Regions from separate parts of the Shewanella sp. 10N.286.51.B8 genome, predicted to be linked through region 1. Evidence: predicted binding sites of a transcription regulator. Region 1 holds the regulator's gene; each other region holds the start of a gene.
The links. The regulator sigma-54, encoded in region 1, starts transcription at its own class of promoters, with help from an activator protein. The targets are predictions, from matches to a motif close to GTTGGCACGNNNNTNGNNT.

Region 1 (5,225 bases):
GCATTACGTGAACTCACCGATTTGCTATTACTTAGCCAAGATAAGTTTGAAAATGCCCACGGAATGAGTATATGAGCCGAGTGACCTTCGCTATTATCGGATTTTTTGGCGCAGCCTTAGTCCTTTATTGGCAAGTACAAGTTAAACGTAGTCAGATGGAGGCAAGTAAATTGCCTGCCCCTGCTCGCCCTGATTTTATCGCCAATGACTTACGCACCACTGAATTTAATGAGCAAGGTTTAGTGCAAAGCCGAGTCTCAGCGAAATACATGGAGCACTTTCAGCAAAGTAATGAAACCATGTTTACTGAGCCTGTCTACCTTATTTATCCTGAAAATGGTGAAGCCGAATGGCAATTAAGCGCAGATTTAGGCAAGCTGAATAATGAAACAGGCAAAGTAGTTTTAGAAAATAATGTTATTATTGATGCAATAAACATCGACGAGCCATTACAATCTTTGACAACCACCATGTTGGCACTCGATATGAACACCATGATTTTGACCTCAGATAGACAAATTTTTGTTACTGGGTCAGATTTTAATATACAAGGTTTAGGCCTGTATGCTGATTTAAATGCTCAAGAACTTGAACTTTTAAGTCAAGTAGAAGGAACGTATGAAGCAAAGTAAACTTTTGATTGCCTCACTACTCAGTGTAGTCAGTATTGCCAGCGCCTATGCAAAAGAAGGCGATTTACAGCAAGAGCTTAAAGTCGCAGCTGTGAGCCAAAAAGCTGACATAAAAAACAATCAGGTCATCTTCTATGGCCCAGTTAATGTGACTCAAGGGTCGATTAACATTAATGCCGACGAATTACGCGCATTTGGCACCGAAAGCGGCACCCAAAAAACCATGGTTGCCACAGGTAACCCTGCGACATTTTCCCAAGAGTTAGATGATGGCCGTATTGGTACTGCCAGTGCCGATGAAATTAAATATGAGCTTGCCACTAGCATTTTAACCTTAACGGGTAATGCTAAATTGGACCAAGCGGGTAGCCAGGTTACTGGTAACCTAATTAGCTACAACATTGAAAAGCAGCAGTTAATTGCTGAAAGCACCGGTACTGGTGAAGATCGGGTTATCACTATTTTTCAACCAGAAAGTCACCCAGACTTGATTGATTCTGAAAAGAAAAAAGATGAGCAACCACATTTACCAGACAGCGCTAAACCCGGTGATGACACGCCACCAGCTATAATTGAAAACAACAATTTATCTGCTGTAGAGGCTGTGAACTCAACTGAAACACCCGAAGTAACTGAATCACTTAACGCTGAGGCGCAGGCGACATTGTCAGCCCCAGCAGCTGAGCAAAATGACTAATGACCCAAATTACGTTAACCGCTGAAAATCTCGCTAAGAGTTATAAAAGTCGCCAGGTAGTAAAAGATGTCAGCCTGACGGTAAAAACCGGCCAAATTGTTGGCTTACTTGGCCCTAATGGTGCGGGTAAAACCACCACCTTTTATATGGTCGTAGGCCTAGTCAAAAGTGATAAGGGCCGCATTCTGATCGATGAAGATGATTTAACCGCAGATCCAATGCATTTGCGCGCCCGAAAAGGCATTGGCTACTTACCTCAAGAAGCCAGTATTTTTCGTAAGCTCACAGTACACGATAATATAATGGCAGTGCTTCAAACTCGCAAAAGCTTATCAAATGAGCAGCGCATTGAAGAACTGGAACATTTATTAGAAGAATTTAACATAACTCATATCCGTGATAGCCAAGGTATGGCGTTATCGGGAGGCGAGCGTCGCCGAGTTGAAATTGCACGCGCATTAGCGGCAAATCCTAAGTTTATTTTATTAGATGAACCTTTTGCAGGGGTAGATCCTATCTCAGTAATCGACATCAAGAAAATTATTCAACAACTTAAAAGCCGTGGTTTAGGGGTGCTAATTACCGACCATAATGTCCGTGAAACACTTGATGTGTGTGAGCGAGCATATATTGTGAGTCACGGAAACTTGATTGCTGAAGGAACACCTGCTGAGATCTTAGTCAATCAGCAAGTTAGGTCGGTATACTTAGGTGAACAATTCAAGCTATAGTTAGCACTATTCAGTTTTTAGTATGGCATTCGCGGCCAACAACAAACCTTAATCTAGTCTATTTTTCTAGGATCATAAACTAGCGCCCACACTGTTCGTCGCGATGATGTAATTCAATTAGGGACAAGCGGTACATGAAAGCCTCACTCCAACTCAAAATGGGTCAACACTTAACCATGACCCCACAGTTGCAACAAGCGATTCGCTTATTGCAACTTTCCTCATTGGAGCTACAGCAAGAAATTCAACAAGCACTTGATTCAAACCCGCTATTAGAGCTTGAAGACGAATTCACTAAAGCCAAAGAGCCCGTAAAAGAAAACGCCCTGCAAACTGACACCGATTTTAGTGATAATAGCCAAGTCACCATAGAAAAAGACACCTCAACGGTTGATACCACTGAATCGCTCACTAAAGATTCTATGCCTGAAGAACTCCCTATGGATACCACATGGGATGAGGTGTATACCGCCTCGCCTACTTCTGGCTCTGGCGCAGTATCGAGCGGTAATGATATGCCGTTTCAAGGCGAAACCAGTGAAGGCTTGTATGAGCATCTTGAATGGCAAAAAAACCTCACTCCCTTTTCTGAAAATGACTTAGTGATTGCAACCGCCATTATTGATGCCATTGATGAGCGCGGTTACCTCACCCAGAGCGTTGAAGACATTTTGCAATCCTTAGGCACTGACGATATCGAACTCGATGAAGTTGAAGCTGTACTTAAACGGGTACAACACTTCGATCCCGTCGGCATTGCAGCGCGAGATTTAAGTGAGTGTCTATTAATTCAATTAGGCCAATACCCTAATGAAATTCCTTGCATAGATAATGTTAAGTTACTGATTAAAGATCATCTTGATTTAATCGCCGGTCGTGACTTTAGGTTACTGATGCGTAAAACCAAGCTTAAAGAAGATGATTTACGTGAAGCCATTGAATTTATTCAAACGCTCAATCCACGTCCAGGCTTGCAAATTACCCCCATTAAAGATGAGTACGTCATTCCTGATGTTACTGTACTTAAAAAGAATGGTCGCTGGGTGGTCGAGCTAAATCCCGATAACATGCCTAAAATTGGCGTTAACCAGCAATATGCAGCTATGGCCAAAGGCGGTTCAAGCCAAGCTGACAGCCAATTTATTCGTGGTCATTTACAAGAAGCTAAATGGTTTATCAAAAGCATCGATAGCCGTAATGAAACCTTACTAAAAGTGGCTAACTGTATCGTACAATTTCAGCAAGGTTTCTTTGAGTTCGGTGAAGAAGCCATGAAGCCGATGGTGCTCAATGATATTGCTGAAGCGGTTGAAATGCACGAGTCGACCATTTCACGGGTCACGACCCAAAAATACATGCATACCCCCCGTGGACTTTTTGAACTAAAATATTTTTTCTCAAGCCATGTAAGTACCGATGATGGTGGAGAATGCTCTTCTACAGCAATTCGCGCATTTATTAAAAAGCTCGTAGCTGCAGAAAACCCGAAAAAGCCTCTTAGTGATAGTAAAATGGCGACACTATTGGCTGAACAAGGGATTAACGTTGCTCGACGTACGATAGCCAAATATCGAGAGGCAATGCTCATCCCTCCCTCAAACCAACGCAAAAGCTTATAACTTTTGTTATTGGAGGATGACCTATGCAAATTAACCTGACTGGAAACCATATTGAAATAACTCAATCTTTACGGGAATACGTGCAAACAAAATTTTCAAAGCTTGAACGACACTTCGAACAGATCAATAATGTTCACGTTGTGCTCGATGTTCAAAAGCTACAACAGATTGCCGAAGCCAAACTGCACCTAAAAGGCGGTGAAGTGTTTGCTGTATCGCGTAACGCTGATATGTATGTGGCAATAGACGCCCTGATAGATAAGCTAGACCGTCAGGTAATTAAACATAAAGAGAAACTCACTAAGCATTAACGATGGAACTTCGTACCATCCTGCAGCCGGCGTGCACTACCTGTGCCACTCCGGGCAGTAAGAAAAAGGTACTGGAATTAATCAGCAATTTAATGGCTGCCCAGTACCCAACCCTTTCTTCACAGGCTATTTTTGAAAGTCTAATAGCGCGTGAAAAAATGGGCAGTACAGGTATAGGAAATGGCATAGCAATTCCACATGGGCGCTTAGATAATATCGAAGAACCCATTGCTATTTTAATCAAATGCGAAGAGCCAATCGCCTTTGATGCCATAGACAAGCAACCTGTAGATATTTTATTTGCGCTTCTTGTACCTGCAGATCAGTGCCAGCAACACCTAAGCACATTATCTAGCATGGCAGAGAAACTCAGTGATAAATTGATACTTAAACGACTTCGAAAGAGTCATGACGCTACAGAACTTTATCAGGTTATTACTGCATGAAACTTGTCATCGTATCGGGACGTTCAGGTTCAGGAAAATCAGTCGCACTGAGAGTGCTTGAAGATTTAGGTTATTACTGTGTTGATAACCTGCCACTGCCACTGATTGGCAGCCTGCTTGAACAGCTTAAAGATAGTAACGAGCTTGTCGCCATTAGCGTCGATGTGCGTAATATCGAAGAGCAAGGCAAAGTACTCAAAGAGCAAATTGCTTTACTGTCTGACGATACCAGCATTACCAGTTTCTTTTTAAACGCCAACGATAAAGTGTTACTGAAGCGTTTTAGTGAGACCCGCCGATTACACCCACTGTCTAAGAATCAAATTTCGTTACAAGAAGCCATTAAGCTTGAGGGGCGGTTACTCGAACCCATAGCCAAAATGGTTGATCACTATATCGACACCTCGCAAACTAATATCTACGAATTGAGCGATCATGTTCGGCAAATCTTGCTAGGCAGTGTTGATAAAGAATTAGTGGTACATTTTGAGTCATTTGGCTTTAAGCATGGCATGCCGGCTGAAGCAGACTTTATGTTTGATGTGCGCTTTTTACCGAATCCGCACTGGGAGCTTGAGTTAAGGCCCTACACAGGCCTAGATGCGCCCGTGCAAGAGTTCTTAGAGCGACAGCCTTTGGTGAATAAGTTTATCTGGCAAATTGAAAACCTTTTTGACACTTGGATGCCACATTTAGAGCGTAATAACCGCAGCTACCTGACCATTGCCATTGGTTGTACCGGCGGTCAGCACCGTTCGGTTTATATTGCCGATCAGCTCGCTAAACGTT
Region 2 (5,225 bases), on a different contig from region 1:
AGTTTCGGTTTTGCCGATAGAGGCTTCGGTGCGCCCAGGTTGTGGCCCATGTGGCACGCCTTTTTGATGCAAGGTCATGTAACCTGCTTCAATACCTGTGCGGCTCATAAAGTCACCGTCAACGTAATACAGCACTTCGTCGCTATCGATGTTGTTGTGGTAATAAGGCGCTGGAATTGATTCTGGGTGGAAGTCATAGGGACGCGGTACAAAGTTACATATCACAAAATTGTTAGCCGTAAACACGATATGGTCAGAAGGCGGTAAATGAATTTTTCCTACTTTAGGTGCATATTCGGTGATATTAAATGCCCAAGGATAGACGCAGCCATCCCAGCCCACTAAATCAAATGGATGCCACTCTAAGGTGGTGAGTTGATACTTATCGCCAAACTTGCTGACTAAAGAAAACTCACCTTTTTCAACGGTAGCATCAGTAAGTTCAGGGGTGCGAATATCACGTTCACAATATGGCGCTGACTCCAGCATTTGCCCATAGTCATTTCTAAAATGTTTGGGTACTTCAACCATTGAGTTTGATTCAATAACGAATAAGCGTACATTACTGTAATCATTAAACTTGAGCTGGTAAGTCGTGCCTCTCGGAATGATTAAGTAATCCCATTGCTTAACTTGAAGTTGACCATATTCACTTAACAGCGTTCCTTCACCTTGGTGGACAAAGACCACTTCATCAGCATAGGCATTACGGTAAAACTCAGCCGTATCTTCAGTGACTTTGGCTGTGTACATGGCCACATCACTGTTATAAAAAATCTTGTTACGGGCACTGAAAAAGTTGCCGCTGCAATCAGCTTGGCGCGAATCGAGTTTGTAGTTTTGGATTAACGAGTCTTGCCACTCGTCGCCGTGCTCAAGAGCATAGGGAGCCACCGCTAATGCCTTAGTCGGCATATTATGGTGATATTTATTGGAGTAAATATTGGCAAAGCCGTGAGTAGAAAACAGTTCTTCACGGTAAAGCTCGCCAGAGTCTTTTTTAAAAGCGATATGGCGTTTAGAAGGTATTTGTCCTTGTTGAACATAAACCGGCATCGTAACTCCTCAACTCTTATTCGTTTGGTTGTCGTTATTGAGCTTCATTAATCTGCTTTGTTAATGTTTTTCTAGCGCAGCGTTAATAAACTATTTGTGATCTAGTTAACAATTTAGTTGCTAGGATGGACAAAAAAAAGAATAATAAACCACTTAACTTAATCTAATTTTTAGATGGTTAATAAAAGTTTACATAAGTGTCACGACTGCAGAACACTTAAAGGCAGAATAGGGACATGGAGGCTTAAATGAAAATCGATGTAGAAGCATTTAATGTGCTACAAGTACTTGTTGAAGAAGGAAGTTTTGCTAAAGCCTCTGAGCGGCTACACAAAGCGCAATCAGCAGTAAGTTATCAAGTAAAAAAACTCGAGCAACACCTAGGGGTGACTTTATTTAATCGGTCTCAATATCGGGCTGAATTAACCCCAGAAGGCAAAGTGATTTTGGCTGAAGGCCAACGGTTACTGCAACATTTAGCCAATATTGAACATTTAGCCAGTCGTTTTAGCGAAGGTTGGGAGCCAAAGCTTGAATTGGTGATTGACGGCGCGCTGCCAATGGAGCCTATCATGACAGCGTTAAAGCGCATGTCTGAGCATAATATTCCTACCAAGATACAACTTAACATGGAATTTTTAGGCGGCGTTCAACATCGTTTTGAGCGAGATAAAGCCGATTTAATGCTGGTTAAGGATTACCTTGCAGGGCCTTATTTTTCTGCCCAACAACTGCCACCAGTGACCAGTTTATTGGTTTGCTCATCGCAGCATCCTCTTGCTGAGTTATCCGGTGTTACCCTGACTGATCTGCAGCAACATGTAGAATTAACCATTGAAGACTCATCGCCGCAAAAACTACACCGAGACGAGTTACAGTTTGGCGGCGACAAAGTGTTTTACTTATCAGGCTTTATTATGAAGAAAAATGCCTTACTAAAAGGGCTAGGTTTTGGCTGGATGCCGGAGTTTCTTATTAATGATGAGCTTACGGGCAAGAATTTAGCCATAGTAGATTTTGTTGGTGGCCATAGATTTAGATTTACCCCGCAGTTAGTATCTACCCTAGAAAGGCCACTTGGGCGGGCGGGTCGATTATTTACTGAGTTAATTTCAGAAGAATTTGCAACTTTTAATCAATCAACTAATGATCAAAAAATTAGTCATTCGGCCATTGGTTAGTTATGGATTGCATAAGTATTATCGTTTTACTGTTAAGGATTTAAATGAAGTATTGGTTAATGAAATCGGAACCTGATGAGTTCAGCATTGACGATTTAGCAGCATGTTTACCACAGTCAGAACCCTGGCAAGGGATACGTAATTATCAGGCGCGAAACTTTTTACGGGATGAGGTAAAAACAGGGGATTTAGTGCTGTTTTACCATTCCAGCTGTAAAGTTCCCGCTGTTGTGGGGATTGCTGAAGTGACGTCAGATGCTTATAACGATTTAAGTGCTTTTGATAGTCAAAGTGCTTATTTTGACCCTAAGTCAGATAAACAAAAACCGAGATGGGTTGCAGTAGATATTCGTTTTAATCAAAAGTTAACCCGCATTATTACCTTGGCGCAGTTAAAAGCAGATCCAAAACTTGCTGACATGGTATTAGTAAGTAAAGGCGCTAGGTTGAGTGTTCAGCCTGTGACAGAAGAAGAGTTCAACTATATCGTTGCCTTATAAATGCTTTATAAATGCTTTATAAATGCCTTAAACATAAAAAAGGAGTGCTAATAAATTAGCGCTCCTTTTTTAAAATTCAATAGTAACAGCAATTAAAATTGGTTTAGATTAATAGCTTTCTTTTGCCACTATGGTTTGTCCAATCGGCGTGAGGCTCAATAAAGCCAGCTTCACATGTTGTATAGCAAACGGAATACCAATGATAGTGATAAAACAAGCTAGAGCATGGGTGAGGTGACCGATGGCCAACCAAATACCGAAAAATAAAAACCAGATTACATTACCTATCATCCCTAATGGACCGGTACCAAAGTCTTCTGTGCCTGATAGGTGTTTACGATTTACATTTTCTTGGCCGAATGGCCAAAATGCCATTTCACCAATGACGAAACAGGCTCGGCCAAAGGGGATACCGATAATACTAATAAAACATAAGAGCCCAGCTAGCCACCAAGCTAAGCCCATTATAAAGCCGCCCATGATGAACCAAGCGATATTAAAAACTAATCTTAATACTGACATCTAAAATCCCTTACTTGTTGTAATAACTTACTATTTTTAATCGTGCTTTGTACAGTTTGTTAGTCGAACTATGCACTATTGAAGCGAAATCTGTGCCACATTATATATATTTTTTATCTTGCTGAATTTAAACGATAATTCTATAAGGTATATTGTCTCTTAAACTCTCAGCATAAATAGGTTAGTTAAAAACAACATTTTTTAGTTAAAATAATAACTCTACTCATTGATGTTGAGATAAACATGTTTGCCACCACACCAGTACAAACCATTCGATTTGCAGAGCAGGCAATATTTGTAAAACGCGATGATTTACTCCACCCGGATTTCAGTGGTAACAAAGCGCGAAAATTTCAATATTTTCTCGAGCAAGATTTCCCTCTAGTAAAAAAACTGGTTGGCTATGGCTCAGCGCAAGCAAATTCGCTGCACTCTTTAGCTGCCTTAACCAAAATGCGCGGCTGGCAACTTGATTATTATGTTGACCATATAGCTGGCTATCTTAAGCAAAACCCCCAAGGAAACTATAAAGCGGCCTTAGACAACGGCGCCAACATCATTGAAAAGCCAGCGGGTATTGAGCTGAACCTAGAGACTTATGTACAACAAGATATTCAAGCGCCGTATGAATCGAACAAACAGCTTGTCGTTAAGAGTACGGTGTTTGTTCCCGAAGGCGGGCGTTGTGAATATGCTCAGCTAGGGCTTGATCAACTAGGGCGAGAGATTATTGAATGGCTTAAACAAAATAATATGAAAAAGTTAGAGCTATTTCTTCCTTCAGGTACAGGTACCACGGCACTTTACTTACAACGTTTTTTTGTCGAATTCAGTAAAACAGCCAGCAGCTCAGACCTCTCGCTGCCCAGTGTAACGGTATTAACCTGCAGCTGTGTTGGCGGTGATGAATATCTCACTAAGCAGTTTTATCAATTAACCGATAATACTGACTATCATCCAAGGATCATCTCTAATGGTAAAAAGTATCATTTTGGTAAGTTGAACCGTCAGTGTTATGACATGTGGCAACACGTCAATAAGCAAGGTATTGAATTTGAATTGTTGTATGACCCAGTTGGTTTCATCATGCTGGAGCATTATCTAAATACTGCAAACCTAAGCGGCGATGACTTAAACAAAGGTGCTGCTGTTCCTGTGATGTATTTACATCAAGGGGGCTTGCTGGGTAATCCAAGCATGTTAGCGCGCTACAAAAGGAAATATCAACAGCAAGGATGATAGCGGGTTTATATCTAGGCTAGATAAGCATTCATTAGAGACAATATTGAAAATTGATTTGAATTATGACGTTGGAGAGTTGCTTAGAGAAGGATTTGAAAAGTGCTCTTGGGTGAGGGTAACTTCATGTTGCTCAGTTCTAATAAACGTCCGGTAAGGTGTGAGAGGAAATACCGAGAAGCGATGTCTATTGAGTAACTGAGCAAATGAATAACGCAAGCGTTAAAAGTCTTACTTGTTAGCCGTAAGTAACCATTTCATAAATGTTAACGCTTCAGTGCGCTTAGAAAAAGTTGTTTTAGTTTTACCTTGGCTATCGGTAAAAGCTATTGAGTTTTTATTTGATGATATTGAATTAACAGGGAAATTAACTGTAATTTCATGACCATTTATGTTGTATGACATGTGCCACACTCCTTTTTAATTTTCACCTTTTTGGTGAGTAAGTAATAACAATATTTATCCTTAAGCAGTTGTGTTGCGTAAGTTTAGATTTATGTGCTTAAGTTCACTGTGCTTATTACACTTACAAGTAGGCTGGTTTGATCAATTCTATTTTTAATCGCCAATTTACTTGCTGTAGTTAGTTGAACATAGGCATATGACAAACAAATGACAGAGAACAACTTAGCAAATGACTTGTAGTGTGGGTTTACTGCATGTAGTGAGTGACTAACAGAAGGGTAAACAAATAATTACAAGAAAACTTAAATACACAGAGGATATT
Region 3 (5,225 bases), on a different contig from region 1:
AAACATTCTCAATGTTATCTTTGTCAGAAGTTTGACTTTTTTCATTGAAATCGTCGCTTAAATGCGATGTGACCACAATCAAGCAAAAACTATGCCTATAGCTAAATTTAAGCGCTAAACCAGCAAATTGGTATAAATTACTGTGTTACAATTTGCGAAAATGGTTTTACTGTCGCTTTAAAACACTGATTAACAGTGAACTCTAATAATAAATCCCACTAGGGAAAGCATTCATAAAACAAGGCAGGGTTATGTCGAGCATTCTTGATTCAGTTAATAAACGTACCCAACTGGTAGGCCAAAATAGACTGGAGTTACTGCTTTTTAAACTTAATGGTCGCCAACGTTTCGGTATCAACGTTTTTAAAGTAAAAGAAGTATTACAGTGTCCGCCACTGACAAAGTTACCCCGTTTAAGCCCAATGATTAAAGGCATTGCTCACATTCGGGGCTCGACTATTTCAGTGATTGATTTAAGTGCGGCAACTGGTGGCCGTCCGTTGGCATCGACTGAAAATTGCTTCATCATTATTGCTGAGTATAACCGCAGTATTCAGGGCTTTTTGGTTAGCTCAGTAGAGCGCATTATTAATATGAATTGGGAATCAATTATGCCACCGCCACAAGGGGCTGGGCGCAACTCTTATTTAACTGCAGTAACCGAAATCGAAGGTGAATTGGTTGAGATTTTAGATGTTGAAAAAATTCTTGATGAAATATCACCAGTAAAAACGGAATTAAGCCAAGCTGCCAGTGATGCTATTACCATTGATAAAGAGCAGCATTACCATATTATGGTGATTGATGACTCTGCAGTTGCTCGTAAGCAAATTATCCGTTCATTATCGTCATTGAACCTGCAAATTGACACCGCTATTGATGGTAAAGATGCCTTAGAGAAATTAAAAGCGATTGCCACTGAGATGGATAATGTTGCCGATGAAATTCCACTGATTATTTCAGACATTGAAATGCCAGAAATGGATGGCTATACCTTAACGGCGGAAATTCGCGACGATCCAAAACTTAAAGATATTAAAGTGGTGCTGCATACTTCATTAAGTGGCGTGTTTAATCAGGCCATGGTTGAAAAGGTCGGCGCAAACGACTTTATCGCTAAGTTTAATCCCGATGAGTTAGCGTCAGCGGTCAACAAACATCTCATTTTATAATAATTCAATCTACAACCTAGGGCTGATGATTCACCATAGGTTGTAGATTTCACGTTTGTTACCAAGTGCTCGGTAACCAAACAAAGCGGCGGCTTTAGATTGCAAACAATGTAAAGCGCCTCTTTAAAATAGGATGTAAAAGTGCCGAACAAATCACTTGCTGAAGCAGAATATAATCAGTTTAAGCTTTTTTTAGAGCAACACAGTGGCATTGTATTAGGTGACAACAAGCAATATTTAGTAAAAAGTCGCTTAGCGCCTTTAATGGGCAAGCATGATTTGCCCTCATTATCGGAAGTGGTTAAGCGCTCAATGAAGCCAATGGAGCGGCATTTACGGGCGGAAGTGATTGACGCTATGACCACAAATGAAACTCTGTGGTTTAGAGACAAATACCCGTTTGAATTACTTCATGATGCTTTATTACCTGAATATAGCCGCTTAGGTCGGCCGTTAAAAATATGGTCAGCCGCTTGCTCGTCAGGGCAGGAACCCTATTCATTGGCAATGACTATTTTAGAGTATCAGCAGCGTAAGCCGGGGGCATTGCCTGGTAGCGCGACGATCCAAGCCACCGATTTATCACCTTCAATGCTAGCGCGTTGTAAAAAGGCCGAATATGACAGCTTAGCCTTAGCCCGTGGGCTATCAGATGAGCGAAAGCGACAATTTTTTGATCCAATGCCGTCAGGTCATATGAAAGTGAAAGATAATGTTCAGCGGTTAGTGAATTTTAGAAGTCATAACCTGCTTGAAAGTTATAGCTTATTGGGTAAGTTCGATATTATCTTTTGTCGTAATGTGTTGATTTATTTTTCTCCAGAGGCAAAAGCTAAAATTTTGCGGCAATTTGCTGCCGCCCTTAATCCCAATGGGATTTTATTTTTAGGGGCGTCAGAATCTATCTCAGGTTTAAGTGATGAATTTACGATGGTGCGTTGTAACCCAGGGATTTACTATCAAAAGAAAAATATATTGTAAGTTTATGAATTAATATGTTTTTAGTTAATAAAATGCCGACTTACGTCGGCATTTTTCATTTTTATCCTTTCTCATCTTAAAACCGCAATATTTTGGCATAAGGTTTGCTTTGTTAGTGACAGTTAGCTGATGGAGGCAATTTTATGGCGATTAATTTTGAAAATGGTTTAGGGGTACATCAATACTCGTTGGGCATACGTGCTCAAAGGGCTGAAGTGCTATCTAGTAATATCGCCAATGCCAATACCCCGGGTTACAAAGCCCGTGATGTAGACTTTGCCTCTGCCATGAATAGCGCCCGCTCTCATCAGCAAGGGCTGCAAATGAGTCAAACAACTGACAAGCACTTTGACCTTAAAGCGTTAAGCCAAGAGCATGTGCAGTTTCGGGTGCCAAATCAGCCAGACACAGGTGACGGTAATACGGTGGATATGCAAGAAGAGCAATCTGCATTTATGCAAAACTCTTTGGAATATCAAATGTCACTGGGCTTTCTTGAAAGTAAGTTTTCTGGCATGCGTAAAGCCATTAGAGGTGATTAATTATGAGTCTTTTTAATATTTTTAATGTGTCAGGCTCGGGTATGTCTGCGCAATCGGTGCGCTTAAATACCACCGCCAGTAATATTGCTAATGCCAACACAGTATCAAGCAGTGTCGGTGAGACCTATAGAGCTCGTCATCCTATTTTTGAGGCTGAAATGGCCAAAGCCAGTCATCAGCAAAATAGTTCTCATAGTGTCAGTGTTAAAGGCGTTGTAGAAAGCGATAAACCGTTATTAAAAGAATTCTCACCTAATCATCCAATGGCTGATAACGATGGGTTTATTTATAAACCCAATGTCAATGTGATGGAAGAAATGGCCGATATGATTTCTGCTTCTCGGTCATATCAAATGAATGTTCAAGTGGCTGATGCCGCCAAATCAATGTTGCAGCAAACGCTTCGTATGGGTAAGTAATATGAATTTAGTTGGAGGTAAACAATGAGCCTCGTTAATCCTTACAGTAGTCAGTCATTACCGCAGTTGCAGACGTCTACCACGGCTTCCACCGTCTCCACTAATTCAGTGGCGACAAACTCACAAACTACACAGGTATCAGACAGTAGCTTTTTAGATAGCCTAACTGCTGCGCAATCAGCTAGCACCACCGAAACTGGTGAAGCTAAAAGCCAAGAGCTAACCCAATCGGATTTCTTTGCGCTTTTGAGTCAACAGCTGTCAATGCAGGACCCGTTTAAACCTGTTGAAAACGATCAGATGATCGCACAAATGGCGTCCTTCGCGACCGTTGATGGTATTGCCAACTTAAATGCTGAAATTTTGAATTTGAACAGTGTGATGAGCTCAAGTCAGGCATTACAAGCCTCGGGCTTAGTGGGGCAAAAGGTGCTCATTCCATCAGATATTGGCCATGTCTCAGAAGAAAACCCAGTCATTAACGGTGTCATTAGTACGCCACAGCCAATCGATACCATTACCGTCACCATTGAAGACGAGTCAGGCCAAGTGATTAAAACCTTTGAGGTTGATGGCTCTGCAGGCGGCAACATTGATGTCAGCTGGGATGGCCTTGATAAAGATGGCGAACCCGTAGAAGAAGGCATGTATGCCATTAAAGCTAACGGTAAAGTTGATGGCAACGCCGAAGATTTAGCGGTTTCAACTTATGCCCATGTCACTAGTGTGTCTTTAGGCAGTGTCGCCAGCGGTCCGATCCTTAACCTCAGAGGCCTAGGTGGTATTCAATTGTCTGATGTACTGGCAGTGGCAGAAAGTTAATAACACAAACAATAATAAGCTGCCAGAAATCTGGCAGCCACACAGAACCTAATTTAAAGCGCTAAGAGGTGATTTATGTCGTTTAATATTGCATTGAGTGGTATCGCAGCTGCTCAAAAAGATCTCAACACCACGGCTAATAACATTGCCAACGTCAATACCATTGGTTTTAAAGAGTCTCGCGCTGAATTTGCCGATGTTTATGCTAATTCAATTTTTTCAAATGGTAATACCGCAGTGGGCGGCGGCGCAACCACAACTCACGTAGCGCAACAGTTTCAGCAAGGTAGCTTACTGTTTACTAACAACTCCTTAGATATGGCTATTAGTGGCGGTGGTTTCTTTGTTACTTCATCTGAAGCGGGCAGCCAAGATCATGCATTCACCCGTGCTGGTGCATTTAAAGTAAACTCAGAAAGTTTTATGACAGATTCAGCCGGTAACTATTTACAGGGTTTCCCTGTGGATGCTGATGGTAATTCGACTTCAGTGAGTTTAACCACCACCCAACCGATTAAAATCCCCGATACTGCAGGTAGCCCAGTGAAAACCGGTAACGTTGGTTTTCAAATGAACCTCAATGTTGGTGATGAAGAACTTGATCCAGCAAACTTTGATCCAGATGACGCAGATACTTACAATAACTCAACCTCAGTAACTATCTATGATTCACTTGGTGAGGCTCATATCTTGACCACTTATTTTGTTAAACCAGAAGGTGGTTCCCATACTGGTGAGAATAACTGGGTTGCCTTTTATGCTGTTGATGGCAAGCAAGTGGATATTGATGCGCCAACGGGTGGTTCATTCCCAACAGATACTACTGGTGATGGTATTGCTGATTCAACTGGTACCGCTGAAAACGCATCCGGCTGGAAAGGCTCAGTACTTACATTTAATGATGCCGGAACTTATACAGGATCTGATCCAGCGGTAGTGTCTACGGTTGAACTAGGTAGTAATGGCGCAGGTGTTATCGGCACCGGCGCTGACGGCTCCCAAAAGGTGAACATCGATTTTAATAATCCTACTCAATACGCCTCACCGTTTGAAGTGACAGAGTTAACCCAAGATGGCACCACAGTCGGGCGCTTAACCAATGTCGGTGTCGGCGATGACGGTTTAGTAACAGCCAGTTACAGTAACGGTTCAACCGTGCCATTAGCTCGGGTAGCATTAGTACGCTTTTCTAATGAGCAAGGCTTAACTCAAGTAGGTAATACCTCTTGGAAAGCCAGCTTAGACTCAGGCCCAGCACTAGCAGGTGAGGCCAATAGCGGCACTTTTGG

Region 2: the regulator sigma-54 is predicted to act here: its motif matches at 3,341-3,359, upstream of AB4160_RS05100 (YccF domain-containing protein).
Region 3: the regulator sigma-54 is predicted to act here: its motif matches at 2,245-2,263, upstream of flgB (flagellar basal body rod protein FlgB).

What each region holds. Positions count from the first base shown of each region.
Region 1 is NZ_JBFRKG010000008.1:37,183-42,407, forward strand. Features, by position in the region: gene kdsC (3-deoxy-manno-octulosonate-8-phosphatase KdsC) at 1-75, shown strand, start outside; gene lptC (LPS export ABC transporter periplasmic protein LptC) at 72-632, shown strand; gene lptA (lipopolysaccharide transport periplasmic protein LptA) at 619-1,329, shown strand; gene lptB (LPS export ABC transporter ATP-binding protein) at 1,329-2,060, shown strand; gene AB4160_RS04185 (RNA polymerase factor sigma-54) at 2,195-3,679, shown strand; gene hpf (ribosome hibernation promoting factor) at 3,703-3,990, shown strand; gene ptsN (PTS IIA-like nitrogen regulatory protein PtsN) at 3,993-4,436, shown strand; gene rapZ (RNase adapter RapZ) at 4,433-5,225, shown strand, end outside.
Region 2 is NZ_JBFRKG010000009.1:69,379-74,603, forward strand. Features, by position in the region: gene AB4160_RS05085 (homogentisate 1,2-dioxygenase) at 1-1,056, opposite strand, end outside; gene AB4160_RS05090 (LysR family transcriptional regulator) at 1,305-2,237, shown strand; gene AB4160_RS05095 (EVE domain-containing protein) at 2,282-2,737, shown strand; gene AB4160_RS05100 (YccF domain-containing protein) at 2,846-3,259, opposite strand; gene AB4160_RS05105 (1-aminocyclopropane-1-carboxylate deaminase) at 3,503-4,498, shown strand; gene AB4160_RS05110 (hypothetical protein) at 4,730-4,903, opposite strand.
Region 3 is NZ_JBFRKG010000006.1:35,657-40,881, forward strand. Features, by position in the region: gene AB4160_RS02745 (chemotaxis protein CheV) at 252-1,172, shown strand; gene AB4160_RS02750 (protein-glutamate O-methyltransferase CheR) at 1,314-2,153, shown strand; gene flgB (flagellar basal body rod protein FlgB) at 2,297-2,695, shown strand; gene flgC (flagellar basal body rod protein FlgC) at 2,698-3,114, shown strand; gene flgD (flagellar hook assembly protein FlgD) at 3,139-3,936, shown strand; gene flgE (flagellar hook protein FlgE) at 4,012-5,225, shown strand, end outside.